DNA from 4 places in the Carnobacterium viridans genome. Region 2 is predicted to be linked to each of the others. Evidence: predicted binding sites of a transcription regulator. Region 2 holds the regulator's gene; each other region holds the start of a gene.
The links. Region 2 encodes NrdR, which represses ribonucleotide reductase genes. Its sites were predicted from a motif close to ACACNATATATNGTGT; they were not measured.
Positions count from the first base shown of each region.

Region 1: BLT48_RS10185 (vitamin B12-dependent ribonucleotide reductase) is a predicted target of NrdR. The motif match lies at 5,375-5,390, and genes of this name have one in related genera.
Region 3: nrdH (glutaredoxin-like protein NrdH) is a predicted target of NrdR. The motif match lies at 4,544-4,559, and genes of this name have one in related genera.
Region 4: BLT48_RS07585 (deoxynucleoside kinase) is a predicted target of NrdR. The motif match lies at 3,154-3,169, and genes of this name have one in related genera.

Region 1 covers NZ_FNJW01000008.1:1,806,215-1,814,128, reverse strand. The annotation lists gene BLT48_RS10210 (folate family ECF transporter S component) at 1-425, opposite strand, end outside; THF riboswitch at 467-569, opposite strand; T-box leader at 1,084-1,339, shown strand; gene BLT48_RS10205 (methionine ABC transporter ATP-binding protein) at 1,396-2,469, shown strand; gene BLT48_RS10200 (methionine ABC transporter permease) at 2,483-3,163, shown strand; gene BLT48_RS10195 (MetQ/NlpA family ABC transporter substrate-binding protein) at 3,185-4,009, shown strand; gene BLT48_RS10190 (amidohydrolase) at 4,058-5,257, shown strand; gene BLT48_RS10185 (vitamin B12-dependent ribonucleotide reductase) at 5,470-7,914, shown strand, end outside.
Region 2 covers NZ_FNJW01000008.1:2,300,573-2,308,486, reverse strand. The annotation lists gene rplT (50S ribosomal protein L20) at 1-66, opposite strand, end outside; gene rpmI (50S ribosomal protein L35) at 174-371, opposite strand; gene infC (translation initiation factor IF-3) at 397-918, opposite strand; ribosomal protein L20 leader region at 947-1,089, opposite strand; gene thrS (threonine--tRNA ligase) at 1,135-3,072, opposite strand; gene dnaI (primosomal protein DnaI) at 3,453-4,382, opposite strand; gene BLT48_RS12530 (replication initiation and membrane attachment family protein) at 4,385-5,833, opposite strand; gene nrdR (transcriptional regulator NrdR) at 5,855-6,325, opposite strand; gene coaE (dephospho-CoA kinase) at 6,488-7,087, opposite strand; gene mutM (DNA-formamidopyrimidine glycosylase) at 7,106-7,914, opposite strand, start outside.
Region 3 covers NZ_FNJW01000008.1:469,168-477,081, forward strand. The annotation lists gene BLT48_RS03650 (DUF975 family protein) at 1-460, opposite strand, end outside; gene nrdF (class 1b ribonucleoside-diphosphate reductase subunit beta) at 705-1,667, opposite strand; gene nrdE (class 1b ribonucleoside-diphosphate reductase subunit alpha) at 1,683-3,866, opposite strand; gene nrdI (class Ib ribonucleoside-diphosphate reductase assembly flavoprotein NrdI) at 3,853-4,218, opposite strand; gene nrdH (glutaredoxin-like protein NrdH) at 4,215-4,448, opposite strand; tRNA gene BLT48_RS03675 (tRNA-Arg) at 4,929-5,002, opposite strand; gene BLT48_RS03680 (PH domain-containing protein) at 5,164-5,541, shown strand; gene glnA (type I glutamate--ammonia ligase) at 5,622-6,962, opposite strand; gene BLT48_RS03690 (MerR family transcriptional regulator) at 7,006-7,398, opposite strand; gene glnA (type I glutamate--ammonia ligase) at 7,632-7,914, opposite strand, start outside.
Region 4 covers NZ_FNJW01000008.1:1,284,423-1,292,336, forward strand. The annotation lists gene BLT48_RS07570 (hypothetical protein) at 1-36, opposite strand, end outside; gene BLT48_RS07575 (sulfite exporter TauE/SafE family protein) at 161-910, opposite strand; gene BLT48_RS07580 (NupC/NupG family nucleoside CNT transporter) at 1,051-2,229, opposite strand; gene BLT48_RS07585 (deoxynucleoside kinase) at 2,226-2,888, opposite strand; gene BLT48_RS07590 (carbohydrate-binding domain-containing protein) at 3,340-5,238, opposite strand; gene BLT48_RS07595 (DUF4956 domain-containing protein) at 5,238-5,921, opposite strand; gene BLT48_RS07600 (polyphosphate polymerase domain-containing protein) at 5,918-6,667, opposite strand; gene BLT48_RS07605 (nuclease-related domain-containing protein) at 6,806-7,678, shown strand.

The DNA of each region.
Region 1 (7,914 bases), 490 kb from region 2:
ACTAGTCGTGTCGGGAAAATTACTAGAATAGCTTTATCTAGCATGATGGTTAACCAGATTGTGTTCATTCCTAAATTTACAAACACGGTAACCAACAGAATCGCGATAATGATCCTCTTTAATGATTTTGGTTTCTTGTAAAGAATTAGACCATAAATCATTCCTCCGATAAATGCAGATAAGATAAATCCTGGGAAAAAGACTCCTCCCCCAAATAATATCGTCCCTACTATGTCTGTGATAGCCGAAGCCATTCCAGCTATCCAAGGGCCGTACAGCATCCCAATAATAGCTATTGGTAAAAAACCAAAACCAATGCGGACTATCGGTGTTTCAATTGAAATAAATTGGGTCAATACGATTTCTAATGCCATCAATAACCCAATTTTAGAAATACTTCTTGCATCGTACTTGTTCTCACTCATTTTGAAGATCTCCTTTGAAGAGCTCCACACATAAAATTTTATGCAGCGAATGCAAAAACAAAACCGCAAATTGCCTAAACAATTTTTCGTCCGTGGGCAACATCCCATCCCTACGACACTTAACGCTTTGTCTCCTACTCTGGTATATTACCTAAACTATTTAGCCGGTATTTTAGGCAAATTCACTATAGCACATTCTATCCATTTCGGATAGTAGCGAATACAGTTAATTAAACTCTATTCTTTAAAATTAAATTTAGTTATTGACAATCATTTTTATCTTCTGTATATTAAGAACAAGTTAATAAATATGATAATTAAATGATAAAACACTATGAAAAGAAGAGTACGTTTTATACCTGTCTACTTTAGAGAACCCAGTAAGTTGCTGAAAATGGGTTAGTCAGATTGAACCGAAGATGGTCTTTGAGTGGAGTTAGCGAAACACTTTTTAAATGTGTCAGCTTTCTACGGGAACACCCGTTACAGTGTCACAGTATAAAAAAAGCAACCTATGCTTGACGTACTGGATAAGGTAAGTATAGCAATGTACTTATAAACTAAGGTGGTAACACGAAGCAGATAACTGACTTTCGTCCTTACAAAGAAACGATTTCGTTTCTTTGTGAGGACTTTTTTTATTTTTAAAATTACATAACTAAACGCAATGAAGAGAAAAGTATTTTTACAGAATGCAAAAACAGAGAGCCTGAATGCTGAGAACAGGTTTGCAGAAGTAAAAAGAAAATGGCCTCTGAGTGGGATACCAAGTGTTTTAAACATTAGGCTATCATGGGTGCACCCATTACAGTGCTAAAGTATCAGAAGTTTTCTTCTCGTACTTGATAAGGGGTTGTTTGTGAGAACAACTCAAATAAAGGTGGTAACACGGCGGTAAAGCGTTCGTCCTTTAATCTACAGCAGTAGGTTAATGGGCGAATGCTTTTTTCTATTTTAAGGAGGAATATAGATGATTACACTAAACAATGTCAGCGTTACGTTTAAAGGTAAAGAAACAACTATAAAAGCAGTAGAAAATGTTCAGTTAACGATTGAAAAAGGAGATGTTTTTGGTATTGTCGGCTATAGTGGTGCTGGGAAAAGCACTTTAGTTCGTACCATCAACCTTCTTCAACGACCATCAGAAGGATCAGTAATTGTTTCAGGTCAAGATTTATTAAGTTTAAAACCCAAGGAATTACGAGCTGCGCGAAAAAAAATTGGAATGATCTTTCAACATTTCAACCTAATGGGCTCTCGCACGATTGCTGAAAATGTTGCTTATCCTTTAAGAAAATCAGGTTTAACTAAACCGCAAATTAAAGAAAAAGTTGCCGCATTATTGCAGCTGGTAGGATTAACGGATAAAAGTTCCGCGTACCCTTCTCAATTATCTGGTGGACAAAAACAACGTGTAGCTATTGCTCGTTCTTTAGCCAATGATCCTGAAGTTTTATTATGTGATGAAGCCACAAGTGCCTTAGATCCAAAAACAACCCTTTCGATTCTAGAATTATTGAAGGAGTTGAACAAAAAATTAGCACTGACAATCGTCATCATCACACATGAGATGCAAGTCGTAAAAGAAATTTGCAACAAAGTAGCTGTTATGGAAAACGGTCATGTTGTTGAAGAAGGCGATTTGGTTTCTATTTTCACCGAACCTAAAGAAAGGATTACAAAAGACTTTATCAACACTTCAACTCATGTTGATCAAGCATTGGAAAGCATTTTAAAACACCCTACTCTACTCGATTTGCAGACTAATGATGTCTTGGCTAACATTTCTTACGTTGGTGCAAGTACAAGTGATCCACTAATTGCTACATTGACTACTCGTTTTGGAATTACCACCAATATTCTATTTGGGAATGTTGAGATTTTACAAGAAACGCCTGTTGGTAATCTGATTGTTGTTTTAAGTGGCGAACCAGGGCGCAGAGACAAAGCCTTAGCTTATCTACAGTCAAAAAATGTAAAAGTAACCTTGATCCACCATCATCAACGAGTTATTCCATTAAAAAAAGAACACTATATTGTTTAAGGAGTGAACGACTATGACTGAATTTCTTACAACCTATTTTGAAAATGTTATTCCGTTAAAAGAGGAAATTATTGAAAGTACTTTACAAACATTGTACATGGTAACTGTTACAGGATTTATTGCAGGTATCCTTGGTTTAATTTTAGGCGTTATTCTTGTTGTCACAGACCGCGGTGGCATTTTAGAAAGACCGCGCCTTTACCGTTTACTCGATCAAATCGTTAATCTCTTTCGTTCTTTGCCATTCATTATTATGATGGCTCTAGTTGTTCCCTTTACCCGTTTTCTTGTTGATACATCAATTGGAACAACCGCGGCTATTGTCCCTTTGGTCATTGGAACTGTGCCTTTCTTTGCAAGACAAATTCAAAATGCTCTTCTAGAAGTTGATCCTGGCGTTATAGAGGCTGCAGAATCTATGGGTTCCAGCCCTTTAGAAATCATTTTTCGTGTGTATTTAAAAGAAGGACTGACAGCCATTATTCGTGTCTCTTCAGTAACCATTATTAACTTGATTGGTTTAACAGCCATGGCTGGAGCCATTGGAGGCGGCGGGTTAGGAAATTTAGCCATCTCTCGAGGGTACAATCGTTTCCAGAACGATGTGACATTAGTCGCAACCATTATTATTTTACTGATTGTTTTTATTAGTCAATTTATAGGAAATACGTTAGTTAAAAAAACGAGTCACTAGATGACATTGGAGGAAAATAACATGAAAAGATTAAAAAAAGGATTTTTAGGATTAACATTAGCATTAGGACTTCTGGTAACAACAGCTTGTGGAACGGATGCGACTTCAGATGCTAAAGCATCTGAACCCATTAAAATTGGAGTAGTTGGTGAAGTGAATGAAGTTTGGGATTTTGTGAAAGAAAAATTAGCCTCGGACGGCGTTGAGATTGAATTAGTTAAATTTACGGATTACGCTACACCAAATGTCGCTCTTGCTGAAGGAGAATTAGATTTAAACTCGTTTCAAACTAAAATTTTTATGGATTCATTTAATGAAGACCATGGAGAAAATTTAGTCGCTATAGCTGATACGGTTATCGCTCCTCTTGGTATTTATTCATCAACGATTAAAGACGTATCTGAAATAAAAGAAAATGATGTGATTGCTATTCCAAATGATGTATCTAACGAAGGAAGAGCTTTACTATTACTTCAAACAGCCGGTTTAATTGAAGTTGATCCTGCAAAAAAACAAATCCCTGTAGTCGAAGATATTACTTCCAACCCTTTGAATTTAACATTTGAAACATTGGACTCTTCTCAAACTGCTCGTGCTTTAGAAGATGTGACTGCTTCCGTTATTAATAGCGGAATGGCCGTTGATGCTGGCTTCATTCCAACTGAAGATGCAGTTTTCTTAGAACCGGTTACTGAATCATCTGATCCTTATTACAATACGATTGTTTCAAGAGAAGAAGATAAAGATAATGAAGTGTTCCAAAAAATTATAGAAGCTTATCAAGCAGAAGATACAAAAGAAGTCATCGCAGAAACATCAAAAGGTTCTTCTATTCCAGTTTGGTAATTAGATACAAATAGAAAGTGTCAACTAAATTAGAGAGGATGATCATTAATGTCAACACTACTTACTCAATCTACAATACACGAAGAAGTTCAACAAGGAGCTCAAGAGGTTATTGCATTGCGTCGTTATCTTCACCAACATCCTGAACCAAGCTTAAAAGAATATGAAACGATTAAATTCATCAAAAATCAATTAGATAAATTAGAAATCCCTTACGAATCTGTTGGTGAAACAGGAGCTATCGGAATAATAAATGGCCAGAAAGGACCTGGAAAAACCATTCTTTTAAGAGCTGATATTGATGCTCTTGAATTAGAAGACGCAAAAGATAAACCCTACAAGTCACTTAATGAAGGCTTACATCATGCTTGCGGTCATGATGGCCATACCTCAGCTTTATTAGGGGCCGCAAAAATTTTAAAAAATCACGAAGCAGATTTTGCAGGCACTATCAAATTAGCTTTCCAACAAGCTGAAGAAATCGGCGCTGGTGCAAGACAATTTGTATCTGGCGGGTTTGTTCACAATGTCGATCAAGTTTTTGGTATCCATGTCGACTCTTCTATTGAAACTGGAAAAATCGTTTCTACTGCTGGTCCAACGAATGCATCTTGTGATATTTTTAAAATTAAAGTGACTGGCGAAAGTGGGCATGCTGCTAGACCAGATTTAGGAAGAGATGCTTTACTGACTGCTGCTGCTATTACTGTCGAATTACAAAGCATTGTTGCTCGCGAAGTTAGTCCCTTAGATAATGTCGTAGTTGCTGTAGGCGTATTAAATGCCGGAACTCGTTACAATATTATTGCCAATGAAGCTTCTCTTGAAGGAACAGTTCGTACTTTCAGCCACACAACACGTCAATTTGTCTTAGAGGCTGTTGAACGTGTGGCACGAGATGTGGCAACAGCCCATCGTACTACAGTTGAATTTGAAAATTACGATGCGGCTGCTCCACTTATCAATCACCAAACTGCGGCAAGTCGTGCAGCTCGTGTTGGAGCTGACATTGTAGGCGCAAAAAATATCATTCAAGATAATCCAAAAAGCTTAGGAGCAGATGATTTCGCTGACTTTTTGGCTGTTGCAGAAGGCGTTTATGCTCGTGTTGGAACAAAAGACCCTTCTAATCCGGAGACGTGGTATGGACATCACCACGAAAATTTTGATATTGATGAACGCGGATTAGCTATCGCTACAGAATTACATGTCAACTATGCACTTGATTTTTTAAATGGCGAACAGTAACGTCAACTATTTTTTTAATTTATTTTTTGAAAAAGTTTTGTAAAAGATTGAAGCGAGTTGTTTTCGCTTCAATATTTTTACTTTTCATGATTTTTCATTCTCTTTTTTAATGCAAAAACACTACATATAGTGTAATATAAGAATCGTATAACGACATATAGTATTTTCATTTCTATCTATTGATTTACATACATTATTAAGGAGTGATACCCATGATTGCAAATACCTCTACAAATGTGCACCTAAATATCGACAAATTAAATGAGGCTATACAAGCTTTCCCACAAGTCCATCCAATAACGGATGATATGAGTTTAACCTATAAAGGTGTTTCCCGTTTAGTTATGTTAGATCGTTATTCATTTAAAGACATTTCTAAGTCTACTCTTTCTATCGGAGACTTAGTTGTTTTAACGATTAAAGCTGACCCTCAATACCCTACAAGAGGCACTGGATTTGTTACAAGCATCAACTATTCTAACCACACTGCTTCAATTTTAATTGATGAGGAATTCCGAGGATCCATTGAAGAGGAGCATGAACAAAAAACAGGGCTGATCACTTGCAGCTTAGATGTGATTGAAAAACCACTTGAAATCTTTTACGAACAAATTGCAAAACGAAACGCAACAGGTTTAGCGGCTATCGAATCAACTCCCGAAAAAAGAAAGGATGCTTACACTGCTTTTTATGAAGAACTAAAGAATTTGAATTTTGTTCCGGCAGGTCGCGTTTTATATGGCGCGGGCTCAGAAACTGACGTCACTTACTTCAATTGTTATGTGATGCCCTTTGTCCCTGACTCACGCGAAGGTATTTCAGATCATCGAAAACAAGTAATGGAAATCATGAGCCGTGGCGGCGGCGTTGGAACAAACGGTTCTACACTTCGCCCACGTCATACGCTAGCACGTGGGGTGAATGGCAAATCCTCAGGAGCTGTTTCTTGGTTAGATGACATCGCTAAGTTGACTCATTTGGTGGAACAAGGAGGCAGTCGTCGCGGAGCTCAAATGATTATGTTAGCTGATTGGCATCCAGATATTCTTGAATTCATTATTTCAAAAATGCAAAACCCTCGTATTCTACGTTATTTGATTGAAAATACAACAGACGATCAAATAAAGAAATTAGCTACCGATAAGTTACAGTTCACACCTTTTACTGAACGTGAAATCGCTATGTATCAAAGCATTTTAAATTATAAAAATGTACCTGGTTATGGTGGATTTGATGCAACTTTAATAAAAGAAGCGGCGGCTAAATTAAACGAAGGCGGCACATACAGTGTACACGATCCAGACTTTTTATCTGGAGCAAATATTTCAGTTTGTCTAACAACTGATTTTATGGAGGCTGTTGAAAAAGACGCAGACTACCCTCTTCGCTTCCCTGCCGTCGAAACATACAGCTCAAAGGAAATGGAAGAATACAATGCTCGTTGGTCAGAAGTTGGCGATGTCCGTGAATGGGAAGCTTCAGGGCATCGTGTTCATACGTATCGAACCATCCCTGCTCGTGAATTATGGAAACTCATTACTATTTGTGCGACTTACGCTGCTGAACCTGGCATTTTCTTTATCGATAATGCAAATCAGATGACGAATGCTTCTGCTTATGGTCAAAAAATCGTTGCTACAAATCCGTGTGGCGAACAGCCTCTTGCTCCTTATTCTGTTTGTAATTTAGCAGCTGTCAATCTAGCTGAAATGGCAAATAAGAAATCTGGAACAATTGACTTTGATAAATTAAAGCAAACCGTTCAAGTCGGTGTACGTATGCAAGATAACGTGATTGATGCCACTCCTTACTTCTTAGCAGAAAACGAAAAACAAGCTTTAGGCGAACGCCGTGTTGGTTTAGGCATTATGGGGCTCGCTGACTTATTGATTTACTGTGGCGCAGAATACGGTTCTCAAGAAGGAAATCAGTTAGTAGATAAGCTATTTGAAGTTATTGCGGTTTCTGCCTATGAGGCTTCTATCGAGTTAGCAAAAGAACGAGGCAGCTTTCCATTTCTAATTGGAAAAACTGAAGCAGAGACCACTAGTCTAAGGGAAAAGTTCCTTCAATCTGGTTATATGAAGAAAATGCCAAGACATATCCATGAAGGGATTATGAGACATGGGATACGCAATTCACATTTATTAACGGTCGCTCCAACAGGTTCGACAGGTACCATGGTTGGTGTTTCCACTGGTCTTGAACCCTACTATTCTTTCAGTTATTTTAGAAGCGGACGCTTGGGTAAATTTATCGAAGTAAAGGCTGATATCGTTCAAGAATACCTAGATTATCATCCAGAAACGGATCCTGAACGGTTGCCTAAACAATTTGTTTCTGCAATGAGCCTAAAACCGGAAGCTCATGTTGATGTTCAATGTACGATTCAACGATGGATTGACAGTTCTATTTCTAAAACAGTCAATGCTCCTAGAGGGTATACAGTGGAACAAGTTCAGTCCATTTATGAGCGTCTTTATAAAGGCGGAGCAAAAGGCGGCACAGTTTATGTAGATGGTAGCCGTGATACACAAGTCTTGACCTTAAAAGCTGAAGAAACAATATGGGATGAAGAAACCAAAGAAGAATTGTCACCCTCAGCACAAAAAACGGTTCAAGTCGCTCCTATTAGCGAACAAAACAAGTATGGAAAT
Region 2 (7,914 bases):
TTTTGCTAATTTTAATATTTTTTTACGACGTTTACGAGTAACCGTTCCACCTTTTACACGTGGCATATTAATTTCCTCCTCTAAGATGTTTTCTCTACAGAAAACTCTTTTGACTAATTTAAACTACATTTGTTCATTTTTTAAAATGAACTAAAATACACTAAGGTAAAAGATTACCATTTAGCTAATTGTTGACGGATACGTTTCATATCGCCAGAAGATACCATTGCTGATTTACGTAATTTACGTTTTTGTTTTTGTGATTTGTTTGCAAACATATGGCTTGTCTTAGCATGGTGACGTTTTAATCCGCCGTTACCTGTTCTTTTGAACCGTTTTGCTGAACCACGGTGTGTTTTTTGTTTTGGCATTTGTTATTTCCTCCTCAAAATACTCTTACTTTTCATTCTTTGGTGCTAAAATTAAGAACATGCTACGACCATCCATTTTAGCAGCTGATTCAATAGTTGAAATATCAGCTGTTTCTTTAGCTAAACGATCCAACACTTCTTTACCAATACCTTTATGAGTAATGGCACGACCTTTAAATCGGATTGAAGCCTTTACTTTATCTCCTTTTTCAAGGAACTTACGTGCGTTACGTAATTTAGTATTAAAATCATTCAAATCAATAGTAGGACTTAATCTTACTTCTTTGATACTAATGACTTTTTGATTTTTACGGGCTTCACGTTCTTTTTTCTGTTGCTCAAAACGGAATTTACCGTAGTCCATAATACGTGCTACAGGTGGTTTTGCTTTTGGAGCTACTAGTACTAAGTCTAAGTTTGCTTCTTCTGCAAGTTTTAACGCTTCACTTTTTGTAATTACACCAAGTTGTTCGCTGTTACTACCAATAACGCGTAATTCACGTGCACGAATGCCGTCATTTACCATCATATCTTTTGCTATGGTCATACACCTCCATTAGATTTGAGAGAAAGAACAGCAGAAAAATAGACGAGTTCATTATGAACCCGCCTATAAATAATTTCTAACTCACACCGAATGCAAGTTATCATCGTTTATATCTAGCCCAGAGACACTTTCGTCAACTTAGGCGAGAAGCGGGTGCTTCTGCTTGATTTTCTCAACTCATTTATTATACTTTGTTGAATCTAAAATGTCAATCAATTAGTTGCTAAAGTTTTTTATTTCTGCTGAGACTTTTTCTAAATAATTAGTTAATCCAATTGTTTCAGTTGCTTTCTCGCCATACTTACGTACCGCAACCGTATTATCTTGAACTTCACTATCTCCAACAACTAATTGATAAGGTATTTTTTGTGTTTGAGAAGCACGTATTTTATACCCCATTTTTTCATTGCGTTCGTCAACTTCTACGCGCATTCCAATACTTTCCAGTTGTTTTTTGATCTCGTAAGCGTAATCTGTATGCATATCTAAGTTAACCGGAATAATAGTTGCTTGAACTGGTGCTAACCAAGTAGGAAATGCTCCTTTATATTCTTCAATCAAGTAAGCTACAAAGCGCTCCATTGTAGAAACAATACCACGGTGAATAACTACAGGACGGTGATTATTTTCGCCATCTTCTCCTACATATGTTAGGTCAAAACGTTCTGGAAGTAAAAAGTCTAATTGGATTGTTGAAAGTGTTTCTTCAATTCCGATAGCTGTTTTTACTAATACATCTAGTTTAGGACCATAGAAAGCTGCTTCACCTTCTGCTTCAAAATACTCCAGTTCCATATCATCCATTGCTGCTTTAAGCATCGTTTGAGCTTTTTCCCACATTGCATCATCATCAAAGTATTTATCTGTATTGTTAGGATCACGGTAACTTAAGCGGAAACGATAATCAGTAATATTAAAATCACCATAGACAGCTAACATCAATTCTAATGTACGTTTGAATTCTTCTTCAATTTGATCTGGGCGTACGAATGTATGTCCATCATTCAAAGTCATTTCACGTACTCGTTGTAATCCAGATAAAGCCCCACTTTTTTCATAGCGGTGCATTTGTCCTAATTCAGCAATTCGAATCGGCAACTCACGGTAGCTGTGCACATCATTTTTATATACCATCATATGATGTGGGCAGTTCATTGGGCGCAAGACAAGCATTTCACCATCACCCATATCCATAGGGGGGAACATATCTTCATGATAATGGTCCCAATGACCAGAAGTTTTGTATAAGTTTACATCCGCCATAATAGGTGTGTAAACATGTTGATAGCCTAAGCTGATCTCACGGTCAGTGATGTAGCGTTCAATCGTACGACGAATCGTAGCACCTTTTGGCAACCAGAACGGCAAGCCAGATCCAACTTCAGGAGAAATCATAAATAAATCCAATTCTTTCCCTAATTTACGATGATCACGTAATTTAGCTTCTTCACGCATTTTTATAAACTCTTTCAAGTCTTTTTTATCAAAGAATGCTGTTCCGTAAACTCGTTGCATCATTTTATTATCTGAGTTTCCTCTCCAGTAGGCACCTGCAAGAGATAACAGTTTAAACACTTGAATGCGACCTGTAGATGGCACATGGACACCGCGACATAAATCCACAAAATCGCCTTGATCATAAACTGTAATTTTTTCTGATTCAGGTAAAGCTGTAATCAATTCTACTTTGTAAGGATCATCCTTGAAGATTTCTAATGCTTCTTCCCGAGTAACTTCTTTACGAACAATAGGATTGTTTTCTTTTACAATTGCCATCATTTCAGCTTCAATTTTTGGAATATCCTCATCTGTTATTGGTGTTTCAGAATCTGTATCGTAGTAGAACCCAGTTGAAATAGCCGGGCCTACTCCAAATTTTATATCTGGATACAAACGACGTAATGCATTCGCCATCAAGTGAGCAGTAGAATGACGCAAAATTTGTAAGGCATCTTCATGATCAGGTGTAATAATTTCAATTTCACCATTTACTTCTAGTGGGCGTACTAAATCCACTAATTCTCCGTTAAATTTACCAGCTAATGCTTTTTTAGCTAAACCTTTGCTGATACTTTCAGCAATATCTTTTGTAGATGAACCTGCTGGAAAAGACTTTACTGCTCCATCTGGAAATGTAATGTTAATGTCTGACATAGTTTATTCCTCCATATTCTAATTTAAAAATACCATCTTTATTCAGCTAGAAAACAAAAAAGTCCCTTTTATAGTATATAAAATACCATAAAAGGGACGTTCATTACGTGGTTCCACCCAGATTCAGAATTTAGTAAACACACTAAATTCACTCTAAGCTGTTAACGCTAGCTAAACGACCAACTGCTAATACGAAAAGGTTCACAGCGGCACTCGAAAGGGGTCAAAACAAGAACGAAATTAGAAAACTTTCAGCATTGTTTTCTTCTCTAAAAAAATCGCAACCAAGTTTTGGTGTCTTTCTCAATGATTTCTTTTATATCTATCATTAAAGCACTTTTTGCTTCTAATTTCAAGGAGAGGATACGTATTTTTTTTCTTTATTGAAGATGGCGTCGATTCGAACCCGTCATTTTTACTTCTTTAGCTAGATAACGAACTCTTTCCATTATTCTTTTTGCTTTTAATGGTTCATCTTCGCCTCTTTGAGTTACCCTTAAGTGTTCTTCTTCAAGTTGTTTCATATCAAAATTAGAAGAGAAAAAAGTAGGCAATTGTTCTTGCATACGGTACTGTAAAATAACTCCTAATACATCATCTCTTATCCAACTAGACATAGAATCCGCACCAATATCATCTAACATAAGTATTGGGGCTTTTTTTACAAACTCTAACTTTTCACCGGTATTATTCTTGCCAATAGATTGTTTCATTTCCACTGCAAATGACGGAAAGTGCATAAGCGTAGAAGGAAATCCGTTTTTAGCTAATTCATGTGCTAACGCACCTAAAAGATACGTTTTCCCTACACCAAATGATCCTTGTAAATACAAACCTTTATGGTAAGCTTTAGGACTCGTCATATAAGCATCAATAAAGTCATATACCTCTGAAATCGCAAACCGTCGTTCATCTGTCAATTCAAAATCAGCTAATGTTGCATTCCGAACATCTTTAGGCATATCCATAGAATAAATACGATTTTTGATTTCTAATTCTTTTTGCCTAGCAACTAACTCAGCAGAAGGTACATAAGTTACGTCAATATAATGGTAGTTTAAAATCAATTTAGGATGGTATCCAGGTGCCATCATACCTTTATTTAAATGAAATTTCTTTTTTTCTTGTACGTATTCATACAACTTAGCATAACTTTTGACAATTGCTTCATCGTCTAATTTTTGGCGATTGTCTTCAATAAATTGCATGACATCTGGATCATCTAATACTTCTTGGATCAATTCCTCATATTTATGATTTAAATTACGCTCTTTAATCATTCGTGTCAGGCTTTCACCGATATCTTCCATCATTATTCACCTTCTTTGCCGAAATTTTGAATTCTTTTCAATCTTTCCATAAATGCTTTTTGCTCTTCTTCACTCATCGGCTTTTCTTCCAATTGATTATTTCCTTCTTTAGCCCAATCAGGAAGGGTCTCTTTTCTTGTCGTTGTTTGATTGCCATAATTTGTTTTGCCTCTGTTTTGCGTATATGATTTACTGCGACTTTCTTGTTGTTGTCGTTTTTCAGCATTTTCAGAATACATTTTTTTCACTTTTTGAATCGCTTCTTCAGGCGCAAGGACTTTCTCTTGTGCCCAATCATTTGCAATCTTATAGGCTAATTTTTGATCCAACGTTGGATTATTCCTTACCACTAGAATATAGTGAATCAAAATATTGATAACGGCCGTTGGCAAGTTAGCTTTTTTGACAATTTCTTCTAATGTCCACTCTTCTGGTTTTGTGACAAACCCACCTTTTTGATCTTTAATAGAATTCATAAAATCAACCGGACTTATTTGCTCACTCACTTCAATAACGGCAATGTCTTCTTTAGTTAATCCTCTTTTAGTTAGTTCTGTTTCGCGCATTTTCTGTTGGTTTGATTCTACTTCTATATCCTTTTCCACAACGTCTTTTAACGAAATGTTTTGTTGGTTTTTGTTGTGGTAATCATCATACGCTAATCTTTTCAATCTTTTTTCGTCAATTTTACCCGTTTCGATATCCGAAGCATTTAATACAAATTGTTGCATAGCTAATTCATCTAAGCCGTATAGCGTATGCAATACTAGGATTGTCTCTTCAATTTCTTTTGTAATCGAAGAACGGTTGATATATTGTTGATTTAATCCTGTATAAAAGAATTTCAAGTCAAATGTTTTAGGATCCACTCTGGGTCTAGTAGAACTTGTATTGCCAATATAAGAAACCGGTTGTTTAAGTAATTCTTTCTCTCTTTTTAGTAATTCTGCGTCAAATTGAAAAACATCCAAGAAAGACTTTGTGATCTCTTGAAACTTATTTTTATCTATAGTTTCTACAACAAAGCGATTTCTTAATTTTTTAAATTTTCGTTCTCCAACTTTTTCTAATAACAACAAACTCAATAAATCATCTTTAAAAAAGACGTCACTCGTTTGGGGAGCTTGTAATTCATAGACAATTAACTTAGTCGGACTTGTTTGAAGGTACGTTTTAATCAACCCTATTGCTTCAAGTTTAATTCTAGCTTGATACAACTCAGGGATACCAATATTTAACAAAGCTAGCAATTCAGAATGTAAGATTCCTTCACTCCAGTAATTCTCTTCTTCTATCTCTGTCCACAAAGTCATATAAAGACTGTATGCAGCATTTCCTACTAAAGGTTGATACAAAAAAGTGAGAATTTTTTGATCGATATCCGAAAGCAATGCCTGTTGTTTTACTAAAAAACCATCCTTGGGACTTAAGTTTTTCCATGGATATCCCAAAACAACTCCCACCTTTCTGTTTCAATTAATTTTTTTCAGTTTTTTTCTTTCAAATTCCTGTAATTCTTTTAAAAAGACACTCATATCTTTAAATTGACGATAAACACTAGCAAAACGGATATAAGCTACTTCGTCTACATCAGCTAATTTTTCCATAATATATTCTCCAATAATAGCAGAAGCAATTTCATTTTCGCCTAATCCTCTGATTTGATTCTCTACCTCATCAACTATCTTTTCGACTTGCTCCATCGCTACAGGTCGTTTTTCACATGAACGAATCAATCCTCTTAGAATTTTTTCGCGATTAAATTCTTCTCTGGTTCCATTCTTTTTAATCACTAACAGCGGTGTTTTTTCTACTCGTTCAAATGTAGTAAAGCGGAAATTGCATGCTTCGCATTCTCTTCTTCTGCGAATAGCACGCCCATCATCTGCTGGACGACTATCGACAACTTTAGAACCATTATTTTGACAGCGTGGACATTGCATGTTTATCATTCCTATCTTAAGTGTTATTCTTATTAACACTCTATTTGTACGCATTTATTTGCTTTATTATACCACACATAGACTAGAGTTAAAACCGGTTAAATAAGGAGTAAATTTGATCTATAAAAAAAGAACAAGCGAAAATACTTGTTCTTGCGTCTCTTATTTGGCTGTTATTTTGTCTATCCAATCTATAACTTGTTGTTTTGTATTTTCGGTTGACCCGCTATTGTCAATAACGCTATCTCCAAGAACAATTTTTTCTGAAATTGGGATTTGAGAGTTGATTTTTTGAATTGCTTCTTCTATTCCTATCTTATCCCTATTCATCAATCGATTGATTTGAGTCTCTTTGGTCGTAGCTACTACCATCACTTGATCCACTTCTTTTTCATAACCCGACTCGAATAAAAGCGGGATATCCAACACAAGAATCGCAGGGTCTCGTTTCAAACACTCTTCTTTTTGGTCCATCAGCCATTGATAGATGCGTTTAGATAAGATCACATTTAGCTTTTCTCTTTGTTTTTCGTCTTTAAACACAATTTCCCCTAATGCCGTTCGGTTTAACGTGCCGTCAGACAAAATAACGTGATCGCCAAATTGCTTTTTTATTTCACACAATCCTTCTGTTCCTGGTTTGACGACTTCTCTTGCTCCAAGATCTGCATCCACCACAGGAAATCCTTGTTCTTTAAATATTTTGCTGACAGTTGATTTACCCGTAGCAATACTTCCAGTTAATCCTAAGATCACAGTCATTCTATCGCCTCTTTTTTATTAATCAACACTTAATCGCTGGCACATAGGACAAAAATGAGTCCCTCTTTGTGCAACTTTAATCTTTTCGATGGGTGTACCACAACGAACGCAAGGTAGCCCTTTTTTACCATAGACAGACAAATTCACTTGAAATGAACCAGCTTCTCCTAACGCATTTTGATACGTACGAATAGTCGTCCCTCCCGCTTCAACTGCGTCACCAAGTACTTTTATGATGGCTTCGTGTAATTTAGAAACTTCAATTTTTTGCAAACTATTCGCCGTTCTCAAGGGATGAATTTTAGCTAAAAATAGTGCTTCATCTACATAGATATTTCCTAAACCTGCTACTATCTTTTGGTCTAACAACAGAGGCTTAATTGCTCTTTTTTTTGTTTGCAACGTCCTATAAAATATTGCTTTGTCAAAAGTTTCTACCATAGGCTCTGGGCCTAGCAACCTTATCCCAGTCGCAGTAAATTCTTCTCCTATTGGCACAAGCGTCATCCGTCCAAATTTACGCACATCCAAGTAACGTAGGTCTCTCCCATCCGCTAAATGAAAAACAACGTGCGTATGTTTTTTTAGAGGTGCTGCTGATTCTTCTACTTCATATTTCCCCTCCATCCGCAAATGCGAGACCAGTGCCCATTGGTTAAAACGAATAATAATGTATTTTCCTCGTCTATCAAATTCCATGATTTTTTCGCCCATTAAAATGCGTTTAAACTCAGCAGTTTCAATTGGTCCTGAAATAATACGATCCCAATACACCTCAACGGATTCTATCGTTGCTTTTAATACAAGTTTTTCTAACCCTTTTCTAA
Region 3 (7,914 bases), 1.8 Mb from region 2:
AGCTATAACTTTTAATAATACCTGGTATGATAAATAATAATGACCATAGCATAATCAAAATAGTGGTTACAATAATCAAACCGGTTGTTTTAAAGATACGTTCTTTTTTAAATGTTTGAAACATACCTTCGATAGTCAATTTTGCTCCATCCACCATATCTAAAATATTCCAAGCATAACCAGCATTCAACAATCCAGAAACGAAGCTGACTAATATACTAACAAGTGACGTTAATAAACTAGCTGTAATAGTAGGTTCAACAGCCATTGTTGAATTATCTAAATTACCTTGCATGACAGAATCAATCATTGTAAAAGAGCTTCCAGAACCAATCAAAGTAAAAATACCTTGGCTGATGGCGCCTGTCAAAACAGAAATAATAATTAAATTTAAAATAGCAACTTTCCAATTTCCTTTTAATAATTTCTTTGCGGTTCTTTTTATTTCACGTCTTTCCATTATTTTTCCTCCTTTTTACCTATGTAATAACAATCTTATCATAACTGAAACTTTATTTCTTCACAATTATTAACCTTTAGATAATTGTCTTTATTCATTTCCAGAGAGTGAGATAAAAAGCGTTTAAACCTGAATCGCTGGAGCGAATAGTCGTAAATAAAGAAGAGGCTGGGATAAAAACCCAGCCTCTTCTTTATTTACATCTGTTCATTACAAAAATTCTAAATAAAAACTTATACTATTCTTAAAGAGTCCATTTTTCGTAGTCTTCAGTCTCCATTGACTCAACCATGCCAAGCAGATATCCATTCCCGACTTGTGAGAAAAAGTCATGGTTAGATGTACCCGTAGAAATCCCGTTCATAATAACTGGATCTACATCGTTAGCTGTATCCGGAAATAACGGATCAAATCCAAGATTTTGCAATGCTTTATTTGCATTGTATCTAAGAAAGACTTTCACACGTTCTGTCCATCCAATTTCATCATACAAATATTCTGCATACTTCACTTCATTTTGATACAGTTTAAAAAGCAATTCATATGTCCAATTTTTTATTTCTTCTTTTTCATCATCAGGCAACTGATTAAATGCAATTTGGAATTTATATCCAATATACGTTCCATGAACGGATTCATCTCGTAAGATCAATTTAATGATTTCTGCTACATTTGGCAGCTTGTTATTTCCTAAATAATGCAGCGGAGCAAAAAAACCTGAATAAAATAAGAAAGATTCCAACATGACACTAGCAACTTTTCGTTGCAAATCTGTTCCATTATGGTAAATATCATTAATGGTGGATGCTTTTAATTGCAATAACTCATCTGTGTTTGTCCATTGAAAAATTTCATCAATTTCAAATTTGCTATTTAACGTACTAAAAATCGCACTGTAGCTTTTCGCATGCATGGATTCCATAAATTGAATATTGTTATACACCGCTTCTTCATGTTGAGTACGGATGGATTGTTTTAACGACTGAACACCATCTTGTGATTGAAGAGTATCCAATAAGGTTAATCCGCCAAATACTTTACCAACCATGTCTTTTTCGATTTTAGGAAGTCGTGCCCAATCGTCTAAATCATTCGATAATGGGATACGTGTATCCGTCCAAAATTGTTCTACTAATTTTTCCCATGTTAACTTATCAATCATGTCTTCAATATTGTTCCAGTTAATGGCTGTATAATTTGTTGTCATTCTAGTTCTCTCCTTTTAAATGGTGCAGCTCTCACAAGCATTCGAACCAATTTCTTCTGAATTTTCAGTAAATGTACGAACGTAGTAAATAGATTTCACACCTTTTTTCCAAGCATAATGACGTAAAATATTTAAATCACGAGTCGTTTGTTTGGTTGTGCGTCCATTTTTCCACTCATACAACCCTTCAGGAATTTCAGAACGTAAGAAGAGCGTTAAGCTCATCCCTTGATCAATGTGTTTTTGGGCTGCTGCATAAACATCAATCACTTGACGCATATCCATGTCATAAGCGGACTTATAATAAGGCATTGTGTCATTTGATAAGAAAGGTGCTGGGTAGTAAGTTTTCCCCGTCTTTTTCTCTTGACGTTCTTCAATCAAACGTGTGATTGGATGTAAACTAGATGATGTTTCGTTTACGTAACTAATTGAACCTGTTGGTGCTACAGCTAAACGGTTTTGGTGATATAAACCATCTTTCATTACCGCTTCTTTTAAAGCTGCCCAATCTTCTATAGTAGGCACTTGGATCCCATCGAACAAGTGTTGAACTTTTTCGCTTGAAAAAACAAAGTTTTCGTTGATGTACTTATCAAAATAAGTACCATTCGCATACGTAGATTTTTCAAAATTATAAAAAGTCGTACCTCTTTCTTTCGCTATTTTATTACTGGATACTAACGTATAGTAATTTAACAATTTAAAGTACACATCCGTAAATTCAACGGATTCTGGTGAACCATAGTGAATTTGATTCAACGCTAAATACGTGTGCAGTCCCATTGCCCCAAGACCAATCGTATGGTACTTATCATTCCCATTTTCAATTGACGGTACCGCATCAATACTTGATTGATCGGTAACCATCGTTAAAGCCCGAACCATCGTGTCGATTGAAGTTCCAAAATCAGACGACTTCATCAAGTTTACAATATTAGTTGAACCAAGATTACAACTGATATCTGTTCCTAAATGCTCATACGTTTGATCGTTATTGATCATTGAAGGTTCTTGAATCTGTAAAATCTCACTACACAAGTTACTCATTGTAATCGTTCCATAAACTGGGTTTTCACGATTTGCTGTATCGACGTTAATAATATAAGGGTACCCAGATTCTTGTTGCAGTTTAGAAATTTCATTTTCTAATTCACGGGCACTAATTTTAGATTTGCGTATTTCTTCATTGTTCACCATGTTGTCGTATTCTTTAGTAATATCGATATAAGCAAATGGTTCTCCATAGATACGTTCAACATCATATGGACTAAACAAATACATCTGTTCGTCGTGTGCTGCTAATTCATAGAATTTATCCGGTACAACTAGTCCAAGAGAAAGAGTTTTTACACGAATTTTTTCATCCGCATTCTCTTTTTTTGTTGAAAGAAATGAAACAATATCTGGATGGAAGACATTTAAATAAACAGCCCCTGCTCCATTACGTTGGCCAAGTTGATTAGAATAACTGAAACTATCTTCTAGTAATTTCATTACTGGAACAACACCACTTGAAGCATTATCGATTTTTTTGATTGGATCACCAGAAGCACGTAAATTAGATAAATTCACTCCTACTCCGCCTCCAATACGAGACAATTGCAATGCACTATTCACAACACGACCAATACTGTTCATGTCATCTGTTGCTTGGATTAAGAAGCAAGAAACCAATTCTCCACGTCTTTTGCGTCCAGCATTTAGGAAGGTTGGTGTAGCTGGTTGGTATCGTTGGTTTACGATCTCATCCGCAAGCCTGCTCGCCAGTTCTGTGTCTCCATCTGCTAAATATAACGCATTGAAAACGATTCGATCTTCGTAGCGTTCTAAGAAACGTTCTCCGTCATTTGTTTTAAGGGCATATTGAGTATAAAATTTAAATGCGGACATAAATGAACGAAATCTAAATTTACGGCTATAGATATCATCAAACAATGCACGCACAAATGCTCTGTCATACTTTAATAAAAATTCTTCTTCTATATAGTCTTCTTCAATTAAATAATTTAATTTTTCATCTAGAGTGTAAAAGAATACTGTATTTGGATTCACGTGTTCTAAAAAATAAGCTCGTACAGCCTCACGGTCCTTATTCAAAGGGATTTTTCCATCTACAGGTCTATTCAGTTCATTGTTTAACTTAAAATACGTAATTTCTTTTGGCTTTGATGCTAATTTAGGTTTATCCAATTTCATTCACCGCTTTCTTTAGTTGTGCAACGTCTTCTTCGTTACCTTGAAATTCAAAGGTATGTAGTAGCGGAACTTGATAATCATGGGCTAGATCTTTGGCTGTAAAAGCGAAAAGCTTACCAAAATTCAAATTCCCACCACCTGCTACTCCTTTAAAGTAGTCTTTATTATCAGCTGTTTCAATAAAATCATTTAATAGGTCTGTTGCTTCTTTATCATAGGTAGGAGTGATAATAATAAATGGTTCATTTAAAGCAAGATATGGATTCGTTGGCGTTAATTCCAGCGAATCCATATCTAATTTTTTAACAAACTTTCTTGTTTGGCCTGTCAAACTAATGTAAACAACTTTCATACTAATTGATCAAGGAGATCTGGGCGAAATCCATTAAAAGCATCCTGTCCTTCAACTGAAATAACCGGAACAGAGCTGAACCCAAGTTCTTTGACTTCATTTAACGCTTCTTCTGATTCAAAGATATCTTTTACTTCGTAAGATACACCTTTATCTTCTAAATATTTTTTAGTGAAATTACATTGCATACAATTTGGTTTAGAATAAACAATAATCGTTTTTTGAGTCATCATACATTCTCCTTTAGGTTTCTTTTTTAATGATCTTTCTTCTATTTCTCTAGTTGTATTCTACACTTATTTCTCTCTACTGGCAAATAAATAAACCACTATATATAGTGGTTTTCCTATTGACATATTCATTTTTTTCTATATATAGTGTTCTAAAATATTGCTTGTGAATATTAAAGCGAGAAGAACCTTGAGTAGATTTGTATCCAAAAACAGTTTCGTATACTTTTCACATTAAAAAAAAAGTGAAGAAAAAATAAAAGGAGAAATTTTTTTTTTTGGCTGTACATTAATCTACCAATTTCAAAAAAATATAGAATATTTTTACATTTTTCTGAATAATTCTTTTAAACCGTTTTAGAAGTGCCTAGATGAAAGTAGCGATTATTTAGTGAATAATTTAAAAGACCTAATTTTTTATTTCTACATGAAAAAAAGTTAGAAAAGCTGACTATTCAACTTTTCTAACTTTTCATTTGATGTCTCAGGAGAGATTCGAACTCCCGACCGTCCGCTTAGAAGGCGGATGCTCTATCCAACTGAGCTACTGAGACATGTACTAGCAACAAAATTAATTATAGGTAATAATGAATAAAAAGTCAACACTTTTTACGAATTAATTTAATTTTTAACAAAGAACGTTATTTTAATCAGTTGTATTTATAAAAAACTCGGTTTACAATGAGTTAATAGAAAAAGACAAGGAGGGTTTTTCATGGGATTAATTGGTGGCCTTTTAGGAAATGCTGGAAATATCAGTGAGAATGAAGCTAGAAAAAAATCAGATGGCATTATTTTAGAGTCTGAAGAAATTGATTTAGCTTTTAAGCTAGTCCGTGATTTGATCATATTTACAAACAAACGGCTAATCATTATTAATAAACAAGGAGTTACGGGTAAAAAAACAACTTATCATTCCTTACCTTATAAATCGATCAGTCGATTTTTAGTCGAAACAACCGGACACTTTGATTTAGATGCTGAATTAAAAATTTTTATTTCTAGCGCCATCGAACCAGCTATCACATTACAATTTACAAATGATAAACACATTACCACCATTCAACAAGCTTTGGCTGTCGCTGTCCTCTAGAGTATTGTCATAAAGCGTTTAGACCCATATAGGCAAAAGGAGCTAGGAAAAATTTCCTAGCTCCTTTTGCCTATTCTATTTTAATACATTTTTAAGTACTGATCTCTTTCCCATTCAGTGACTTGCTCACGGAATGCAGACCACTCAATTTTCTTCGCATTCATGAAGTTTTCATAGATGTGTCCACCTAATCCATCTTTTATAATGCTGTCATTTGCCAAATAGCCTAATGCATCCTGCAATGTTCCCGGAAGATCATGGATGCCATTTTCATGACGATCTTTTTCACTCATTGCATAGATATTACGGTTGACAGGTTCTGGTGCTTTCATTTCCTTTTTGATGCCGTCTAATCCTGCTTTTAATAGAACAGCCATAGCTAGATATGGGTTTGCACTAGGATCAACACTGCGCAATTCCACACGTGTAGACATCCCTCTTGATTGTGGCACACGAATTAGTGGCGAACGATTGCGACCGCTCCAAGCGATATAGACTGGTGCTTCATAGCCTGGTACAAGACGTTTATATGAATTCACTGTAGGATTCACAATTGCTGTAAAGGCTCTAGCATGATCTAAAATTCCAGCTAAGAATTGACGTGCTGTCTCGCTTAGTTCCATGTCTCCATCTTTGTCATAAAATGCATTTCCATCTTTAGTGAATAGTGACAGATTAAAGTGCATTCCTGATCCGTTAACACCATATAGTGGCTTAGGCATAAAAGTAGCATGTAATCCATGTTTACGCGCAACTGTTTTGACAATCAATTTAAACGTTTGAATATTATCACACGCCTCTATTGCACTAGCATATTTCCAATCGATTTCATGTTGTCCTGGTGCAACTTCATGATGACTCGCTTCGATTTCAAAACCTAAATCTTCTAATTGCAATACGATATCGCGACGACAATTTTCACCTAAATCTGTTGGAGCTAAATCAAAATAGCCACCAGCATCATTCAACTCTAGAGTCGGTTCATCTTTTTCATCTAATTTAAAAAGGAAAAATTCAGGTTCAGGTCCTAAGTTAAAATCTGTGAACCCTAATTCCTTCATTTCTTTTAGTGTACGCTTTAAGTTAGAACGAGGGTCTCCGGCAAAAGGAGTACCATCCGGATTGTAGACATCACAGATCAATCGAGCGATTTTACCAGACCCTTCAGTTGTTTCCCATGGAAATATCAACCAAGTATCTAAATCGGGTCTTAAGTACATATCGCTTTCTTCGATTCGTACAAATCCTTCAATTGAAGAGCCATCAAACATCAATTCATTATCCAATACTTTTTTTAATTGACTAATGGGTACCTCAACATTTTTAATAACTCCTAAAATATCAGTAAACATCAGTCTCAAGAAACGGACATTTTCTTTCTTTGATGTTTCTTCTACTTCTTTTCTCGTGAACTTAGCCATAGACTTTTTCTCTCCTTTTGATTAGCGTTTCCGCTATCTTATTTTATCCTATTCGATTTTGATCTAGAAATGAATGTGCTGTCTTAACACCCAAACCACTTACAGCTAAAAACTCATCATGCAGTATTTTACGAACATCATCATCTGTCATCACTTTAGTTATTTCTTGCTCTCTGGCTTTTTCTTTGTTTTGTTGCAATTCATATATTCGCTTGATGCCTGCCATATTGATTCCATCAGATAAATAATCTTTAATTTCAAGAAGAACATCAATGTCATTCAAAGAATACATTCGACGATTTCCTTCATTACGTAATGGATGAATCAAATCTTGCTCTTCGTAATAACGTATCTGTCGGGCAGATAAATCAGTCAGCTTCATAACTGTACCAATCGGAAATACCGATCGTGAACGCCGTAGTTCTTTCTCACTCATCCTAGACCTCCTTTCGATTACTTTTATAGAATATCAGTCTTTTTTTTCGATGTCAACAAAAAAATGCACCAAATGTTAGAAAACCTAACACGTTATACCGAACAATTAATTTAAATAAAAATAATTCGTTCCGATTAAAATCCAACAATTGAACTATACCAATTTTAAAAAACTAAAAAAAGAACCTGTGAATAGCTTATTCACAGGTTCTTTTCGTATTTTTAGTAAAGAGGTCAATACAATGTTAGGTACTTATCTTTTTCCCATTCAGACACTTGTTCACGGTATGCAGCCCATTCTATATGTTTGGCACTGACAAAACTTTTATAAATGTGATCTCCTAATGCATTTTGCACGACTTTATCTTCTTGCAAGTATTTTACAGCATTGTGCAACGTAGACGGAAGATCTTTGATGCCTTTTTTATATCTTTCTTCTGAAGACATACGGTAAATATTACGGTCGATTGGTTGAGGAACTTTGCTTTCTTTCTTCACACCATCTAATCCCGATTGC
Region 4 (7,914 bases), 1.0 Mb from region 2:
TTGATTATACTTATTTTGTTTATCGCGATCGCTCATTTTTAAATCCTCCTTTTATTCTCTACATCTAGTTGTTAACTGATTTGTTTAATCTGAAGCAATTATAACGTTATTACCTTTATTTCGAAAGCGCTATTTTTAATCAATCAAATTATTTGTTCTTTTAGGATACGCTTAAGAAGAGCACCATTCCTAAAAAAATAATAAAAAAGAATAAGAGCGTTTCAAACCGATGAACTGGAAGTCGTTGGCGAATTCCATTGCCAATTTTGTGGGCTAAATAAATTGCGGGAAGAGAAGCAATATAAAAGATAAATAACTCTTTTGACCACAATCCTCCTATCGCTTGTCCAGTAACTATTAAAAGACTTGAAATAATAAAATAGCTTTGTAGAGTACTTTGAAAAGTCTTCATTTCCCAATCTCGGAAGGTTCCATAAATTACAATAGGAATCCCATTCATGTTATAGGCACTTCCAAGAACACCTGATAACAGGCCAAAAGGTAATGGTAAAAAATTACTTTCTTTCCATTTTTTGGGTAACTCCAGTTGAAATCGTTGTTTTATCAATGAATAAACACCATAGAAAAGAAGAAAGATCCCTAAAATTAGTGTTACTCTTTCTTGAGGCATATTTTTGACTAGATAAAGCCCAATAGGAATTCCAACAAAAGTACTAATTGAAAGAAGAATAAGTATACGACGATCAATATACTTCCATGCAGAAAATAGAGCCATGAGCCCGACAGACAAACCAGTTAAACCAATAAGAGAAACACTTGTATGAATAGAAAGCGGCAGTAAAGCTAATAAAGGCATAGAAATAACTGAATCTCCAAACCCAAAAGTAGAACGGGTCAACGAACCTAGAAAAACGGTTATAACTACTAAAATAATGACAGAAACAGGCATTAAAAAAAACTCCTTTTATAATTAAATAGTTAACCTTTATTGTATCATAGTTAAATTTCAAACCTGTATATTAAACAAAAAAGTCATTAACTGTTTAGAGTTAATGACTTTTTAGATCAATATAAAAATATACTGAGTTTTTATAAAAACAATCCAACAAACATTGCTGATAGGATAGGAACAATAAATCCGCCTAACATTCCTCGTAGAGCAAGTTTAGATAAATCATTTTTCCTAGTTGGCGCAAATACTGACAATCCTGTTACGCAAATCGCAATACTGGCAAACGCTCCAAAACTGCCTACAGCAATGGATAACATAGCTACAGCTCGTTCAGATAGTTCAGCCATCATAGGCACTAAGTCGGCATAAGCGACAAATTCATTAATAGACATTTTAGTACCTAAAATTTGCCCAGCAATCATTGCTTCAGAACCGCTTAACCCCATCAACCAACCAATTGGTAGAAAGACATAGCCTAGAGCCTCTGTAAAACTCGTTCCTATTAAGCCTAAAATGCTGTTTAATAAGGCTACAATTGAGATCACGGCAATCAAACTAGCACCAATACCTAGAACCATTTGCAAACCATTATTGATTCCTTCAGCCATCGCAGAAAAAATTGACGTATTAGATCCTTTACGATCTAACGTTACGTCTGATACTTGACTAATTTCTGTTTCAGGTGTCAAAATTTTAGCAACCAGCATTGACCCAAACGGAACTAAAGCAGTTGTGATTAGCAGCCATTTCATAGGAATACCTAACAAATTATACCCTACTAAAATAGAAGCTGACATTGAGCCCATTCCTGAAACCAAAACCGTCATCAGTTCCGAATTCGTCATATTTGGCAGATATTTGGCTACTAAGAAAGGAGCCTCTGTTTGGCCTAGGAACATATTAGCCACAGCTACAAACGACTCTGCTTTCTCTGTGCCTAACAATTTACCTACAGCACCTCCAATTACTTTCACGACCCAACCTACTACACCTAAGTAACCTAGGATACCTGTTAAAGCCGATAGGAAAATAATGACTCCCAGTACATCAATAAAGAAATACCCTTGTCCAAATAAATCTCCAAATACGAAGGTTAGCCCTTCATTAGCAAAACTAAACAACTTTGTTACACCGCTTGCTAATTGTTCAATAATCCAACTACCAATAGGAACTTTAATTAAGAATAATGACAAAACAATTTGCGCTCCTAAAGCAGTAAAGACTGTTCTTTTATTAATAGCTTTTTTATTATCAGATAAGAGATAAACAATCCCCAACATAACGATAATTCCTAAAATCGTGATCAATTTATTCATTTATTACCTATCTCCATCTCTGCTAATTTATCTTTAACCATTGTTACGACCGTATAGGCATCTGCAGGGTTATTGACTACATCAATCTTATCTATGTTGATAATCAACACCTCAGAGGCATCATAATGTTTGGCAACCCAATTGTCATAACCTTCCCAAAGAGCTTTATAATAATCCAGCAACCCTTGATCCTGTTCAAAGTCTCTGCCGCGCAAACCAATACGGTAAAGAACCGTTTCAAAAGACCCTTGCAAATAGATCATTAAATCAGGTGATTTTTTTGGCAATTCTTGTAATTCTTCCATCATATTATTAAGCAACTTTTCATATATATTAAATTCCGTTTCAGAAATACGCCCTAGTTCAGTATTTACTTTCGCAAAATACCAGTCCTCATAGATTGATCGATCTAAAACATTATTTTGATTATGTAGCGCTTCTTTAATACTTTTAAACCGACTATTCAAAAACTCCAATTGCAGTAAAAACGGGTAACGTTTGACTCTTTGCTCCTCTTCGCTTGCTGTATAAAATAAAGGCAATATTTCGTTGTCCTCTACATTTTCATAAAAGACCTCAGTACCCAAAGAGCCTCCCAAAAGTTCAGCCACACTTGTTTTTCCTGCTCCAATCATTCCACCAATTACTAAAATTGCCATCTACCCCTCTCCTTATTTCAAGGAAAAAGAGTAGCCCGTTGAGCTACTCTTTTTCTATTTAGTTAAATAGTATTATCTTGATTATCTTTGTTGCTTTAGTTCAAATTGGTTTGCTAAACAAATTTCAGGCTAACCTTCATTTCATTTAAAACTACTTATTCTATAAATAGTCACAACCTCATCCAGCAGCACCTTAATTATAATACTACTATCCCCAATCTTTTTCAACAAAAAAACACAACATACGCTATTTAAAATAAAAAAAACACAACATGTTGTATTGTCGCTAATTTAATGTTTTCATTTACTTACTATATCTTAAGGCTAAAAGACATCCTAATGTGCTTTATTTATTTTAGAATAGTAGAATGCCAACTTAATTTCCAATAAAAAATAGACAAGGCCAAGGATATTTCCTCTAACTTGTCTATTTTTGTTTATAAACCTTTATTTAATTAAGTGCGGGCATACTATCTGGTTTTTCTCCACTAGGTTTTTGCATGTCATCGCCATTTCCAGGCTGTTGCATGCCGCCTCCCATTTGTCCTGTTGTAGTGCCTACTGTCGTTGATACTGAATCAATTGGAACTTCAAAAGTCTCATCATTAACGGATAAAGCGTATGTTTCATCTACTGCTAAATCAGCTGAACTGAACTGTACAGAAGAAAAACTTTTATCCGCTGTCCATGACAAGAGAACCGTTCCGTCTGCATCACTTAGTTCAATTTCGCTACCCGCTTCATAAGTCGTTTCAAATCCATAAAAAACACTAACTTGACTAGAACTGTCTGAAAAAGTTACAGCCATACCTGAACTACCAGCAGCCATTAATGATCCTCCAGTGATAATAGTATCTCCATTTGAATCAATTGTTCCATTTCCGTCATTTTCCGGCCCACTAACTGTCGTTAATCCTCCAGAAATTTCAATCGTTCCATTTGAATCTAATCCATCGCCGCTACTATTTACTGTCAGTGTACCACCAGAAATGACTAATGCATTTTCACTGCTACCAGCTGTTTCACCGGGACCAGTTTGTTCGCTAGTTGACGAAGTACCGCTAGATGCGTTTAACCCATCATCATTGGCTAAAACCGTTATCTCCCCGTCACTGATTGTGATTGTCTTGCCTTCAATACCCTCATAACTTTCTGTAATCGCAACAGTTGAACCGCTTAATTCCAAATCATTGTCAGCATGTAAGCCATCATCGCCAGAAGTTAATGTCAGAGACCCACCTGAAAGGATTAGATTACCATCTGTATGAACACTGTCATCAGCTGAATCAATTGTGATCGTGCCATCATTAACAATCAACTCACTTACAGATTTCAACCCTTTTGTACTTATTGAACTGATTTCATCGCTATCCGCATTTTCTTCTTCATCGGCCTTTTGAGCAAAGAAATCCATCCCTTCTTGGGTTTTTGCTACTGCATTAGCACTTCCACCACCTGTTGTGATATCAAACGTTCCGCCATCAATTTGAAGCAACGTCTCAACTTGAATACCATCTTGCTCAGCATCAATAGTAAAGTCTCCGCCAGCAATATAAACAAATCCTCTGCCTTCTTCCTGATCATTATCCGATTGGATTGCGTCAGTTCCTGTATTCAACGTAAATATCCCATCTTTGATTTTAACTGCGTCTTTTCCTGACAGGCCTTGACCTGCTGCAGTGATTTGATACGTACCGCTTACGATAGTTAAATCATCCTTTGATACGATTCCGTGATTCGTATTCCCATTTATGATCAAGCTACCAGAACCGTTTACTGTTAAATCAGCCTTACTAAAGATTGTTCCATCAATACTCGTTGCATCAGTTCCTATACCGATAGTTGCTGTGCTGCCGGCTTTATCTGTTAATGTATTTTCTGAATCTTCAGCCAGTGTTACAAAAACTTTTTCAGCTTCTTCAACAAGCAGAGGTGCACTGGTAGAAGAAGTAATATCCACTCCATCCAAAATCAAATGAACTTCTTCGGTATCTGGAGCTATTACTTTTATCTGACCATCTGAGAGTGTCCCACTGATTAGATAAGTTCCTCCTGTTGTAATCGTAACAACATTGCCATTGACTGTTACTCCCTCTCCACTACTTGTGCTTTGGTCATCAGCTAGTTGGATAGTGGTTGTATCAGACTCATCATAACCGACTTCAAGATCATCTGAGCTGAATTCTAAGTCATAGTCCACTGTACTTTCCGAAGTACCAGAGTTAGCAGTTACAGTAGATTCTGTGCTTTGGGCAGTATCAGAAGAAGTTACTTGGCATCCGGCTAACATAACTAAAACAGCTAGCGACAAAAATGGGGTAATTTTCGTATGTTTCATCTTTTTTTTCATTAGAGTTCTTCCTTTCCAGTTAACGAGCGACCACAACTAATTTCCAAGTTTCCATTCCTGCAACGCAAAGCATCAATCAGTTGTTTTTCTTGCATTTGATCCTTCAACTCGATTGTGTATTCAAGACGAAACAGGCTGCCCATATTAGTCGTTTTCACTCTCAGCATTTGGTAACTTGATAAGTGTTGTTCGAAGATATCGTCAAAAATCGTGCTATAATCCAGATTTTCGGGAATAGTGATTCTTAACATACGGACTTGTTCACCCATTTCGCCAAAGCGGGAAAGATTTAAAATCATCATTACACCGCAAATGATTACGGCGAATACTACAGCAAATCCTATATAACCCATACCAGTTGCTAAACCAATAGCCATGGCTAGGAAAATACTGCTGATTTCTTTAGCCGAGCCCGGAACTGATCGGAATCGTACTAGACTGAATGCTCCCATTACTGCAACTCCGGCTCCAACGTTCCCATTAACCAACATGATAACCATTTGCACCATGGCTGGTAATAGAAATAATGTACCTACAAACCCTTTAGAATAATGATTTTGATGCATATAGGTCCATGCAATAAATCCTCCTAAAATTAAACTTGCTAGTGTACAAAAAATAAAACTCGTAATTGAAAACGCAGATGTGTTTTCCATATATAAACTATTAAATAAATCACTCATGCACTATAAACCTCTCTTTCTTTTACTTCTATTGTTGTTTCTCCTTGTTTCTTTAGATAGTCTTGGTACCCATTAGCATATTTAGAAAATTTTGCTGGGTAAATTTGTTGCCCGGATAAAATACGAGCAAGCCATACAGGCATTGCACCGCAAATTTTTATTTCCATCAATAAGTGATTTTCTGGTAAAATCGGCTCTCCATAAGATCCAGATGACAAAGAAAGATCCTCTGTGCGGTATAGAATTTCTTGATCAAAAGTGATCCGAATACTATTATCCAACTTTCCAAAGTAAGCTAGCCTTTTATAAGACAAATACATTGCTGGCTCTAAGTCGGGATAAAAAGCAAGAACCGACTCAAATTCACGTACTTTTTGATTATCATTGACAGATTCAAGCTCATTTTGACGTGCTAAAAACCTTTCTGCATTTTTCAATTGCATTTTGGTTCTTCTTTTATAGACAATTCCATCAAATTTTTTCTTAATTTCAAGATAGACTGAATCTTTTTTTGTTGGAACACCATAACTGCGCAATCGAACTTTTTCTTTGTAGAGCGGCTTACTTATTGAGTGACGTATCAAATACCAACTCGGAGTATCATAGTAAATATTTGTAATCAAATGCTTGCCATATTGGTCCAATTCCATATACGGTCTAAGCTCTATAAGCAATTTATTCCATTGATCATAAGTAATTAAGTACTTTGTTTCCTTTCGTTCAAAAACACTTTGATAATTAGCCATATCCATTACCTCCTTGCTCGATGGATACAATATAAAACTTGGACCTTAATTGAACCTTAAGTCTAAAATTTAAAAGCAGATTTATTTGTAGAATGCGTATTTAGTTAGTGAGGCTAATTTAGCGAGGAGGTCTAATGTATGTATCACCCACGAGAAAAGCCCTATTTATTAATAATAATGGAGTCTTTAGCCGTAAGAGGAACGTTAACCAGCAAACAGAGGCAGTATCTGAAACATTTGCAAAAAGGCTTTGCGGGTGAACAGCTGTTTGACAAGCTGACTGTTCAATTGAATAGCAACTGTTTAACTTTGAACGATTTGTTTCTACAGCCTCATTTATCAAACGCCTTTCAAATTGATTCCTTGATTTTGACTGAAAGGACTCTTTATTTGTATGAAATAAAAAACTATAGTGGAGAATATTATTACGATGAAGAAATGTTAGTGAAGATCCCTAATTTCAAAGTGAGCAATCCTTTGATTCAAGCACAAAATACTAAAAATAAACTCACCATTTTTTTGAAAGAACTCCGGTACGAGATTGAAATTAAAGCTTATGCTACTTATGTTCACCCAGAATTCACTTTATTTAACGCTCCGAAACACGAAGGCATTCTATTGCCTTCACAGCTGAAAAGTCATTTTGATAACATTCAAAAACAAAGTAAGCCTTTGACTAATTTCCATAAAGAAATAGCGGCAGATTTAATTGCTCATCAGACTGATCCGATGTTATTTACTAACGATATTCCAAATTATTCATTTGCTGGTTTGCGCAAAGGGTTATGCTGCGAGGAATGCAATTCATTAGATTTAGAATTGCGTCGCAATCAGTATCACTGCTGTTCATGTGGTTATGAACATTTTATTAATTCTGCGCTCTCAGCATGTATCAAGGAGTACCAACGTCTTTTCCCAAATGATAAGCTGACTACTTCAATACTTTATATTTGGTGTGCTGGAAAGATTTCGAGAAAAAGGATTACTCGAATGCTAAATACACTTAACTGACCTGTAGTGGACAAACTTTCCTTTTTTTGACAGAGTTTGTCCCATTTTCTCTTTTTCGGGACAAACTTTCCTTTTTCTGGCGGAGTTTGTCCCATTTTCTCTTTTTCGGGACAAACTTTCCTTTTTTTGACAGAGTTTGTCCCGTTTTCTCTCTTTCGGGACAAACTTTTCTATTTCTGGAAAAGTTTGTCTTGTTTTCTCTTTTTCAGGAAAAATTCACCACTCTTTTTGTTTAG